DNA from 4 places in the Caldisalinibacter kiritimatiensis genome. Region 2 is predicted to be linked to each of the others. Evidence: a T-box and tRNA genes for the amino acid it is inferred to sense, from the RefSeq annotation. Region 2 holds a T-box; the other regions hold tRNA genes.

Region 1 (3,221 bases), on a different contig from region 2:
CATAGATTTAAAGTCATCTATAATGAATTTTGAGATAGATTATAGCAAGGTTTATTTAAAAATAAAAAATAAGGATTATTTCACCCAGTTTAATATAATGAAAAAGGATAACTAATAATAAATATACTGAAGGAAATACTAAGAATGTAATGAAAATGTGTATAGAGGAGATGAAGAGTAAGTAATGGGTGAAAAAGAAAAAATTCTAGATTCTCTTAATAATTTACTTCAAGGAGAATATATGGCAATAGAAGGGTACAACATTTTTATAAACCATATAGATGACCCAAGGTTAAAAAATGAATTTCAAAATATTCAACAAGATCACAGAAGACACGCAGCATTACTAGCAGAGCGAATTCAAAATTATGATGACATGCCAAGGGAGAAAACAGGATTTAAAGGAGCTATGGCAGATACTATGCTAAAAATGGATCTTTCTGTTCGTGATGATGCACCTCACATTCTAAGGAAAGCCTATGAAGGAGAAGGTAAAGGTATAAAAATGGCAGAGGAAGTAGTCAGAGGAGATTTAGATTCTGAGTCCCGAGAGCTAGTAGGAGAGATTTTATCTGAAGACCGTAAACATTTAGATAGAATGAGAAAATTAATGGAAGAATATTAAAAATGAACGGCCCTTAGTAGGCCGTTATTCGTTTATGTGCTGATACCTTCTTTCTTTTGTTAATATTGACCGGGAATATGAAGTTACATATGTACCGTGTTTATCATAATATTTTTTTAAATTGTAAACTCCCCTATTGTATTCGGAGAGTATTTTATGATAGTTATCACCGTAAGCGTTTTTCAGGATATAAAGGTATATTGCACCTAATCCTATATTATATTCTGGATTATATATATTGTTTTTGTCATATTTTAAATCTAATATATAACCATAGTTTTGAGCTAACCACTTTTCTGTTTCGGGTATTAATTGACAGTAACCTCTATCGAAGTTTTTACCTACTTCATATTGTTTGAAATTGCTTTCATGCTCAATAAGAGCTAACATAAGAGAGAGGGGAATGTCTAGTTTATTGCAATAGCTTACAATTATACTTGAAGTTATTAAATCTAAAGGAGTGGAATTTACTATTTCTGATACTTTTTCTAAATCTTCTTTATTATTAATATCAATATACTTTTTTAATTTATTTACTTGGGAAATTTTATTAGGCAATAATGGGTCATTTATATATTTGTTTATATTTTTTATATTATTTATAGTTTCAGTTATTGAATTATAATTATAATCTATTAAGTTAATGTTATCACTAGCTAGTTTAGAAGTTTCCTTACTAATCATATGCATGTCCACTATAATATAAAAAAGTATAGATACAATAATTAACGCAGCGATTAAAACAAAAATTATAAATATTTTGAATTTTAAAATTACATCCATGAATTTCACCTCTATTTATAAGCTGTTAGTTCTAAGTTCTTGGCTCTTAGCCACTAACAACTAACACGTCTTTTAGCACGTTTACTTACGTTTCCTTTCACGTAATTTAGTCAATATCTAATGGCGAAAAGCGAAAAGCTGAATTTATTATCATTTATTGACAAGAAAATTCTATGTTATACATATTTTACATCAAATGCCAAGAAAAAATCAAAAAAAATATCTTGACACTATTATAAAAAGATTTTATAATAGTAGTTGTCGATAATATTTCGAACAAGTGAATATGCGGGTGTGGCGGAATTGGCAGACGCGCTAGACTTAGGATCTAGTGCCTTTGGCGTGGGGGTTCGAGTCCCTCCACCCGCACCAGTAAAAAACAATGGTTCAACCATTGTTTTTTTTTTTACACACACATAGAAAATCATAATTAAATTAAATTTGTGAATAAAATATAATTTTAAAGCTACTAACTACTTGCTACTAACCACTAACTAACAAAATCGACGAAGTCGACTTTGTTATATTATAAAAGTAAATAGATTGGAATAATAAATGAATATTATAGTTTTCTGGTGGTAAATTAGGTAGTGCATAAAACAGTTCTATTATAGTTAATATCAATGTTGGATATTAGAATTATTTATGGTATAATATAATGGTTAATTGGACGGGGATGTAGAAAAATGTAGTAATAAATGAAAAATAAAATAGAAAATGTAAGAAGTAAAACTAAATTGTTTATCAGCTGTTATTAAAGAATTGATTGAAAAAAGTTGATAATTAGTTATTCTGGGCGTTTTTTTATAAGTCTATTTATAAGTTCTTTAGGACATTAAGTATAAAAAGATTTTTTCTAAGAACTAAGAGCTAGGAACCAATAATTCAGTTAAAACTACTAACTAACAAAGTATTGTTAAATGCTTTCTGTTATATTACATATAGTCTGCTTTGCAATAAATATTTACCATTGACTTAATATGAGGTGAACTTATATAGATTAACCAAAATCTCAAATTTAAAAGAAATAAGATAAGGAGGAAAAAAGATATGAAATCACAAGTTATAAGCAAAGAAAATACTAAAGTTACTTTAGAAATTGAGGTAGATGTAGAAAAATTTGAAGAGGCTGTACAAAAGTCATATCTAAAAAACAGAAAGAGATTTAATATACCAGGATTCAGAAAAGGAAAAGCTCCAAGAAAGATTATTGAGTCTAGATATGGTAAAGGTATATTTTATGAAGATGCAATCAATATAGTATTACCTGAAGCATATGATAAAGCAATTGAAGAAAATGAACTTGAGCCAATTGACAGACCTTCTATTGATATCAAAGAATTAGAAGATAATAAACCAGTAGTATTTACAGTTGAGGTTACTGTTAAGCCAGAAGTTAAATTAGGAGACTATAAAGGAATAGAAGTTGAAAAAGTAGAGTATAATGTTACTGAGGAAGATGTAGAAGAAGAGATTAAAAGAATGCAAGAAAGAAATGCTAGATTAGTTGAAGTACAAGATAGAGCAGTAAAAGAAGGAGACATTTTAACTATAGACTATAAAGGATTTGCTGATGGAGAACAATTTGAAGGAGGAACTGCTGAGAACCAAACTTTAGAAATAGGTTCAGGAAGATTTATCCCTGGATTTGAAGACCAGTTAGTAGGGAAAAATAAAGGTGACGAAGTAGAAGTTAATGTTACATTCCCTGAAGATTATCATGCTGAAGATTTAGCAGGAAAAGAAGCTAAATTTGAAGTAAAAATCCATGAAATAAAAGAAAAAGAATTACCAGAATTAGATGATGAATTTG
Region 2 (3,221 bases):
TAATAAAGGTGTATTAGCAGGTAAGATAAATGAAATGATAGATATATCGAAGCAATTTGTTATTAGGTTCTTTAAAACTACTATGCCGGTGATTTTAAATGAGGCTTTTTGGTCTTTAGGAATTACTATGTATTTTATTGCATATGGAAGAATAGGTACTGAAGCCTTTGCGGCTGTACAGATTGCAAATACAATACAAAACATGTTTATGGTTGTATCTATGGGGCTTGGTAATGCATGTGCTGTAATGATAGGCAACGAGATAGGTGCAGAAAATGAAGAAAAGGCTATACAGTATGCTAAAAAGTATTCCATACTGGCTCCAGCGGTAGGTGTTATACTAGGATTAAGTCTCTTTTTATTATCACCTTTTATATTGCGATTATTTAATACATCACCACATATGTATCAAAATGCATATAGAACTTTAATAGTAATTTCAATTTTTATGAGCTTTAAAATGTTCAATACTGTATTAGTAGTAGGTATTTTAAGGGGAGGTGGAGATACAAAATATTCACTATTTCTTGAAATGGGTAGTGTATGGGGAGTAGGAGTACCATTGGCATTTATAGGTGCACTGTACTGGAGGCTACCTATTTATTTGGTGGTAGCGTTGGTTTCTATTGAAGAGGTTGTTAAAAGTTCTATAGGTATACCCAGGATAATTTCAAAGAAATGGGTTAGAAATGTAGTTAGGCATTTATAAAAAATAGGAGGGGTATTATGAATTATAAAAAGTTTGATAATAAGTATGTTGTGAGAATTGATAAGGGTGAAGAAGTAGTTGAGAGTTTGAAAAAGTTTTGTAAAGAAGAAAATATTAGATTAGCTTCAGTTACAGCTATAGGGGCTGCTGATAAGATTATCCTTGGATTATTTAAGTCTGATGAGAAAAAGTATTATTCTAAGGAGTATGAAGGTGACTATGAGATAACAGGACTTAATGGTAATATTTCTACAATGGACGGTGAAGTTTATATACATTTACACATCACTATAGCAGGGGAAGATAATACAGCTATTGGAGGACACTTAAATTCAGCAGTTATCAGTGGAACATGTGAGATGTTTGTTGATGTGTTAGCAGGTGAAGCTGATAGAATATATGATGAAGAATCAGGATTAAATGTTTTTAAACTAGATTAAAATACTGGGTTGTAGTATTATATAAGTATATGTATAATTAATAATTGAAAAAGATAAAAATATTTGATTTAGCTTGAATAATTTGTTATAATATCCCAAAGCTTATACAATAATAGAATATAAACGCGAAGAAGGGAAGTAGTAGGTTAAATGATTGCTTTCAGAGAGCTACCGGTTGGTGCGAGGTAGTACAATTATTAACCGAACTCGTCCCAGAGCTGTTAAGGTGAAATATTAGTAGCCTTAACCGGTACAATCCGTTATCTTGTCGAGTGGGTAATAAGTGTATTCTATTGCCAATTAGAGTGGTACCGCGAAACCTTTCGTCTCTAAATGACGGAGGTTTTTTTATTTTTATAAAAGAGTTAATTGTAATTTGTAGGCTAAGAGCTAAGAACTGTAGCCTAAGAACCAAATAAAAGGAGGTAAACTAATGAAAGAGTACAATTACAAGGAAATAGAACAGAAATGGCAACAGACATGGGACGAAAATGGTACATTTTATGCTAGCGATGACAAATCAAAACCTAAATTCTATCCATTAATAGAATTCCCGTATCCTTCAGGAAAGGGACTACACGTTGGACATCCAAGACCTTATACAGCATTAGATATAGTTGCACGTAAAAGAAGATTTGAAGGATATAATGTTTTATATCCAATTGGTTGGGACGCATTTGGTCTTCCTACAGAAAACTATGCTATTAAAAATAAAATACATCCTGCAGTAGTTACTGAGAGAAATATTGCGAGATTTAAGTCTCAATTGAAATCTTTAGGTATCTCATTTGACTGGTCAAGGGAAGTAAATACAACTGACCCATCATATTATAAGTGGACACAATGGATATTCTTAAAATTATTTGAAAAGGGATTAGCATATAAAAAGGAATTCCCTATAAACTGGTGTACAGATTGTAAAGTAGGACTTGCCAACGAAGAAGTTGTTAATGGTAAATGTGAACGTTGTGGTGGAGAAGTTGTTAAAAAGAAAAAGAATCAATGGATGTTAAAGATTACAGAATATGCAGAGAAGTTAATAAAGGATTTAGATTTAGTAGATTATATAGACAGAGTTAAAATTCAGCAAAAGAATTGGATTGGTCGTTCAGAGGGTATGGAAATTGACTTCAAGATTAATGGCGAAGACGAAGCACTAAAGGTATTCACTACTCGTCCTGATACGTTATTTGGAGTAACTTATATGGTAATAGCTCCAGAACATCCATTAATCAACAAATTAAAGGATAAGATAACTAATATTGATGAAATAGAAGAATATAGAGAAATGGCTAATAAGAAATCTGACTTTGAAAGAACTGAGTTAGTAAAAGAGAAAACAGGAGTAGAAATAAAGGGAATCAAAGCTATTAACCCTGCTAATGGTAAGGAAATCCCTGTATGGATATCAGACTATGTATTAATGACTTACGGAACAGGTGCAATTATGGCTGTACCTGGACATGATACTAGGGACTGGGAGTTTGCTAAAAAGTTTGGCTTACCTATTATTGAAGTTGTATCAGGAGGAAATGTAGAAGAGGAGGCATACACTGATACAGGAGACGGTGTAATAGTTAACTCAGACTTCATAAATGGAATGAGAGTAAAAGAAGCTAAAGAAAAGATTAGTGACTGGTTAGAAGAAAAGGGAATAGGAAAGAGAAAAGTAAACTATAAACTAAGAGATTGGGTATTCTCACGTCAAAGATACTGGGGAGAACCTATACCTTTAATTTACTGTGAAAAATGTGGTTGGGTACCAGTACCAGAGGAAGAATTACCAGTAGAATTGCCAGATGTTGAAAGCTATGAGCCAACAGAAACAGGAGAATCACCACTTGCCAACATAACTGAATGGGTAGAAACAACTTGTCCTAAATGTGGTGGTAAAGGTAGAAGAGAAACTGATACTATGCCACAGTGGGCAGGTTCATCATGGTATTTCTTAAGATATACTGACCCACACAATGACAATGAATTAGCTAGCAAAGAGGCTTTAGAATATTGGATGCCAGTAGATTGGTATAATGGAGGAATGGAGCATACTACATTACACTTGCTTTATTCAA
Region 3 (3,221 bases), on a different contig from region 2:
GTTAAACTTCTTGTTTCAACAGTAAAATCTTCATATTTTATTTTAACAGTAACTGTTTTTATTAGATAATGAGATTTTTTTATTCTCTTTGTTATATCTAAGGCATATTGATTTACTGCTTTCCGTAGTATATTAATATCTGATACATCTTTTGAAAATGTATTTTCTTCTCCTATAGATTGGCTCTTAACCCTCCACTCTACAGGCCTATTGTCAATGCCTTTAGAAAACTCAATCAATTCTATACCTTTCTTACCAAACTTCTCAATCAAAATATTTTTATCATAATTCTTTAAATCTTTGATTTTATATATACCTAGTTTATTTAGCTGCTCTTCTGTTTTTGGTCCCACACCCCAAAGCTTTCTAACTGGCAAAGGGTCTAAAATCTTCTCTACATCGTTTTTATTAATAACTGTAAAACCATCAGGTTTTTCCATATCTGAAGCTAATTTTGCCAGAAACTTATTATTTGATATACCAACAGATGCAGTTAATCTTAGTTTTTGCTTAATTTCTTTCTTTATTTCTTTTGCTACTATTATAGGATTTGAACCTGTAACATCTATAAAGGCTTCATCTAGTGAAATTGGTTCGATTTTGTCACTAAATTTCCTAAAAATTTTGTGTAGCTTCTTTGAAACTCTCTTATATTTTTCCTTATTTACTGGTACTATAATTAATTCAGGGCATAATATTTTCGCTTTCTTACATGACATTGCAGACTTTACTCCATATTTCCTTGCTTCATATGATGCCGTAGACACAACCCCTCTTGAATTAGGATTTCCTCCTACAGCTATAGGCTTATTCCTTAACTTTGGATTATCTCTTTGTTCTATTGATGCATAAAAGGCATCCATATCTACATGTATTATTGCTTTATTAGCCATAAAATCACACCCTATTATATATATTAATTATAACATAAAATGAAGTACTAATCACTGTAACCATTTTCTATATAAACAACAAAAGCGACGATAAACGTCGCTAAAAAGCTCTATAATTAGTTCATATACATACAAATTCTGTTTCTACCTTGTTGTTTTGCTCCAGAATACATAGCTCTATCTGCATAAGATAAGAGTCTACTAGGTGAATTTCTTTTTATCTACTGTACCACTTCTCTAAGAACTTTATCACCTTCTTAATGTACATAAGTATCATTAATTAGTTTAAAGTGAGAAAACTTTTACATATTAAACTAAGTTAAAGGATACTTTGTAATGAATCACTTAACTTTGGTATTTGATTATTATCATTTTTTCTCATAGTTTTCACAGTAGAACTATCTATGAATACAGTCATAAGCCCAAGAACTAAAACTAGTGCTAGAACTAACCAAAACATACCCTTTTTCATTATAAGCACCTCCTTGGATTAAGCAGCTTATTTTTAAATACTTCTTATATATAAACTCTTACTAATTGTTTATAATGAAAACTAATATACTTTATTTTTCATATAAAGTTTATGTTATTACTCATTTTTTTATACAAAAACAACTTCCTCTTCTTCAATTCATTTGTTAATGGCTCCTATAAGTAAATTATTTATGTTTTATTGTATGCTATTTCACTCACCAATTCTTTCATCACTTTTTACGCAATAAAAAAACTGCCCTTTACGGACAGTTAATTTGTAATATTATGTATGGTGCCGTGGGCGGGACTCGAACCCGCACGGGACTAACCCATAGCGCCCTCAACACTACGTGTCTGCCAATTCCACCACCACGGCAATTTTGGTCGCCCAAATAGTATAACGCTTTTTATTTATTATGTCAAGCAGCTTTATTGCTTATCTTCATTGTTATCTTTTTTGTTATCTTCTTGATATATTTCAGGAATAAACCATTCTTCTATGTTATAGTAAATATTAAATGACTTAGGTTGTATTTCTCCGTGAATTTTATCATTTACAAGAATTGCCGATTCTTGAAAAAACAAACTTATATAAGGTAAATCTTCTAATAAAATTGATTGAATCTCTTTATATACTGACTTTTTCTCATTTCGTGAAGGTGCTTTAAAAGCTTCGATTAATTTTTTATCCATCAGCTCATTATTATATTTAATAAAATTTGTTCCATATTCAATTTGAGATGAATGAAAAGCAAAAGATAAATCAGGAATATAAGATAGATTCCACCCAGTTAATACTATATCAAAATCTCCATTAGCTATTTTGGTTTGTACATTTTCCCATTGAGTATTAATCATATCTTGAGTTAAATTTTCTTTATTACTAGAATCATAATCTTTGATAACTTTAATTCCAACCTCAGTTAAATTATCAGCAATCATATCTGCTGTTGCTTTTCTTAATCTATTGTAAGAATTAGTTAATAAGTTTAAAGTTAGTTCTTTTCCATTTACATCTTCATATATACCATCTTCATCTATATCAGACCATCCTGCTTCCTCTAATATATCTCTAGCTTTATTAACATTGAAATCAAATTTATTTAAGTTTTCATCAACAAGCCATGAAAAAGGAGGTATAGGTAAATCTGTCTTAATAGCATGGTCTAAATATACTTTATCTATAATCTCGTCTTTATCTGTTCCATAGGCAATCACTTCTCTTAATACTTTACCTTTTTCACCAGTAAATATCTCCTTACTAAAATTAAATCCTAAAAATTCGTATCTTTGAGTAGGATACTCAAAAACTTTCACTTTATTATTTTGTGCATATTTCTCCCAATCTACACCTACTGATACTGCTAAATCTATCTCTCCTGCTTTAAGAGCCGTTAAAGCCAATCTATCATCTGCTAAAACTTTACCTATAATTCTACTTATATACGGTTTTCCTTTCCACCAATTTTCATTTACTACTAAAGTAACTGATTTTAACTTGTTATATGTTTCAAATTTATAAGGGCCTGTTCCTACAGGCTTAAAATTATCTAATTCAAGAGCACTTTCATAAGCTTCTTTTATATTTATTCCATCTTCTACAAACTGATGTCTCGGCAATATAGGTAAAACAAGACTCTCTAATGCATTACTATAACTTCTATCAAATATAATTTTTAAATTATATTCATCTATGATTTCAACATTCAAAATATGTTCTAAGTCACCAGGCTTTCCTGGTTTAAATATACTAGACATCATTTCTCTATAAACAGAATTTTGGGCTCCATACTTTATAGTATCTAAAGTGAACTTTACATCTTCTGCTGTAAATTTTTCTCCATCATGCCATGA
Region 4 (3,221 bases), on a different contig from region 2:
TCATACAACTCTTGAACGTCTCTTTCATGCATTCTTATGCATCCACCAGAAATATATTTTCCTATAGAGCTAGGATCACTGTTTCCATGAATCCCATAATGTATTTTAAAACCTAGCCACCTACTTCCTAATGGATTATAAATACTTCCTCCCGGTATATCGCCTTTAACATAATATGGGTCTACTATTTTATTTAGCACTCTATATCGTCCTACAGGAGTGGGTGTTCTCTTTTTTCCTACTGCAACAGGATAACTTTTTAATATTTCACCACTTTCTAATAAGTATAAAGTTCTTTCTGGTATATTAACAATTATTTCTTTAGTATTTTCTACATTCACACCATAACTTAAATTATTGCCTAAAAAAAATATTATTAGCATAGCTGATACTACAATAATGAATTTTCTGTTCATTCTCTAGCCCCCTCGAAAAAAGTAAGTATATAGAATAAATATTTCGAGAGATGCTAATATATGCAAATTTTGATATTATTAGACAAGCATAAAAGTTTACCAAAGGTAGACTTTAAGAAGCTTCTTCATTACTTATTAAAATTTTATTGTTATAATTATAGGGATGAAATATTTCCTTAATAACTTTTAAATCTTCATTTAGAATAATAGTTGCATGATGCATAAAATCATTTCTTATAAAATATCTTAAATCAATAAGATGTAAAGTTATTTTATCTCTTCTTTCTATAATTCTTATATGAGTAATAGGGGTAAAATCTAAAAAGTATTGACCTAATCTTGTATTTTTAATATGACGTATTAAATCAGTATATTTTTTTCTTAATTTTTTCTTTATTTTAATTTTGTTATTTAAATAATTTATTTCTCCAACTACGCTATGATGTTTTGCTTCAATAATAAAATCCCATTTTAAAGGATTAATTAATCCCGGTAATACACTTATTTTTTTAATTTTATAGTATTTGCTATATTTATTCTTTAATAACTTACGGGCCTTTATTTTCATAGCCTGTCTAAAACATAGATATACCAATAATGATGTTGCTGCTAATATTGCCTTTAATTTAACGTCACCTTTAAAAACCACTAAACCAAAGCTAAGAATTATTATGAATGGGTCATATAACATAAGCAAATTCATTGCAAGCTTCTTTTTATTAAAGGGCAAAAGTATCCTAACTCCGTATGAATTCAACATATCAAATACACTGTGGGATAAACACCCGAGAAAAGTCCATATAAAAATATGGGTAAAACTATAATCTTTAAATATTAGATTTAATAATAAAGATATAGCTCCTGCTAAGGTTATAAGGCCAGGTATAGAATGGGATATGCCTCTATGATGCTTAAGATATGCATAATCTCCTTTATGTTTAGCTATAATATCTATGTCTGGAGACATTGCCCCTATAACACTTCCTATTACAATAGGATTAGCAAAAGTTATAGGTTGTCCGCTTAATGCAGATATTCCTAGCCCAATTACTCCATGCGTTATTGGGTCCATATATTAAATTCACCTGCCTATTTATATTCTTATATATTAGTATATCATTTAAAGCATCTAAAAGCTTATAGTATCTAATTGCAATTTATCTAGGATTATGGTTGTATACCATGATTTTCATATAATTTTCGTAGGTTGCATTTTTGTTATGATTATGTTATTATATAATTCGTCACTAAAAATGAATATGCCGAAGTGGTGGAATTGGCAGACGCGCCGGACTCAAAATCCGGTGGTAGCGATACCGTGTGGGTTCGAGTCCCACCTTCGGCACCAGTTGAGAACCCTAGGTTGTAATGACCTAGGGTTTATTTTGTTACAAATATCCATCACCAATTGACAAAAAATAATTTTTACAATAATATGGTAATAGAAAATTTGAAAGTGGTGATGACCTTGGATTTTAGACAGCTAGAAACTTTTGTTGAAGTCGCTAAACTTAAAAGTTTTTCTAGAGCTGCTGAAAAACTTTATCTTACACAACCAACAGTTACTAGTCATATTCAAAATTTAGAAAAAGAATTAGGTACTCTTCTTATAAACAGATTAAGTAAGAAGATAACTTTGACAGATGCTGGTGAAATTCTTTATAAATATGCCGTAAATATTATTAACATGCGTGAAATGGCTGAATTTGATTTAGGCGTACATAAAGGTAAAATTGAAGGACACTTGGAAATCAGCTCAAGCTCTATTCCTAAGCAATATGTTTTGCCTCATCTATTAAAAGAATTCAGTAAAAAGTATCCTGATGTTACGTTTACAGTCTCCCATAATGATTCTAAAACTGTAACTGATAATATATTACAAGGAAATACTGACTTCGGTATTGTAGGAGCTAAGTATAACTCTAAACATCTTGAATATATAAACTTAATAGAAGATTCTTTAGTGGTAATTACACCAAATAATAATAACTATCCTTGGGAACCTTATGAAACATTGGATAAAGATTTTTTATTAAATCAGAAAATTATTTTGCGTGAAAAAGGTTCTGGAACAAGGCACCTTATTGAAAAAGTTTTACACGAAAATAACTTAGCTTTAAACTCATTAAATATAGTAGCCTATGTAGAAGATACTGAAACAATAAAAAGATTTGTCGAAAAAGGCATAGGTATAAGTATAGTTTCTGAAAGAGCTGTAAAAAAAGAAATAGAAGAAGGGACTATTAGACCATACCATATAAGAGGATTTATTTTTACAAGGAATTTTTATTTTGTTTTCCACAACAATAGACATTTATCTCCTTTAACTAAAGCCTTTAAGGAATTTATGATTGAATTTATTAAGAATAAAAGTTCTTCTATATAAAAAATTGCGGCTAATTAGCCGCAATTTTTTTACGCTTGATAAAAAGCTTTATAAGCTTTATATGTCATATAAACATCTGCTTTACTTACTAATTCATATGGAGCATGCATACTTAATACTGGTACTCCACAGTCAACAACTTCCATTCCATAATTAGCTAAAATATATGCGATAGTTCCACCGCCGCCTTGGTCTACTTTACCAAGTTCACCCATTTGCCATACAACTTCATTTTCATTAAATATTCTTCTAACTTCTGCAATGTATTCTGCATTAGCATCATTACTATGTGCTTTACCTTTAACTCCTGTATATTTAACTAAAGCTACACCTTTTCCAATAAATGCAGAATTTCTCTTATCTAATACCTCTGGATAATTTGGGTCAAATGCCGCTATAACATCTGCTGATAATACTTT

The links. A T-box is a leader RNA that pairs with one kind of tRNA and senses whether it is charged. The one in region 2 lies ahead of leuS (leucine--tRNA ligase), so its partner is inferred to be a tRNA-Leu.
Region 1: it encodes a tRNA-Leu, which carries the amino acid that the T-box ahead of leuS (leucine--tRNA ligase) is inferred to sense. The anticodon was not compared.
Region 3: it encodes a tRNA-Leu, which carries the amino acid that the T-box ahead of leuS (leucine--tRNA ligase) is inferred to sense. The anticodon was not compared.
Region 4: it encodes a tRNA-Leu, which carries the amino acid that the T-box ahead of leuS (leucine--tRNA ligase) is inferred to sense. The anticodon was not compared.

The regions. Positions count from the first base shown of each region.
Region 1 covers NZ_ARZA01000262.1:8,538-11,758, forward strand. Annotated here, with positions in the region: gene L21TH_RS11795 (hypothetical protein) at 1-115, shown strand, start outside; gene L21TH_RS11800 (DUF2383 domain-containing protein) at 185-625, shown strand; gene L21TH_RS11805 (lytic transglycosylase domain-containing protein) at 650-1,408, opposite strand; tRNA gene L21TH_RS11810 (tRNA-Leu) at 1,697-1,780, shown strand; gene tig (trigger factor) at 2,459-3,221, shown strand, end outside.
Region 2 covers NZ_ARZA01000070.1:5,640-8,860, reverse strand. Annotated here, with positions in the region: gene L21TH_RS03520 (MATE family efflux transporter) at 1-709, shown strand, start outside; gene L21TH_RS03515 (PPC domain-containing DNA-binding protein) at 727-1,149, shown strand; T-box leader at 1,269-1,483, shown strand; gene leuS (leucine--tRNA ligase) at 1,583-3,221, shown strand, end outside.
Region 3 covers NZ_ARZA01000236.1:45,507-48,727, forward strand. Annotated here, with positions in the region: gene dinB (DNA polymerase IV) at 1-893, opposite strand, end outside; gene L21TH_RS14360 (hypothetical protein) at 1,213-1,365, opposite strand; tRNA gene L21TH_RS10735 (tRNA-Leu) at 1,658-1,743, opposite strand; gene L21TH_RS10740 (peptide ABC transporter substrate-binding protein) at 1,797-3,221, opposite strand, start outside.
Region 4 covers NZ_ARZA01000236.1:57,453-60,673, forward strand. Annotated here, with positions in the region: gene L21TH_RS13850 (L,D-transpeptidase) at 1-416, opposite strand, end outside; gene L21TH_RS10780 (metal-dependent hydrolase) at 529-1,488, opposite strand; tRNA gene L21TH_RS10785 (tRNA-Leu) at 1,678-1,764, shown strand; gene L21TH_RS10790 (selenium metabolism-associated LysR family transcriptional regulator) at 1,852-2,802, shown strand; gene L21TH_RS10795 (aminopeptidase) at 2,832-3,221, opposite strand, start outside.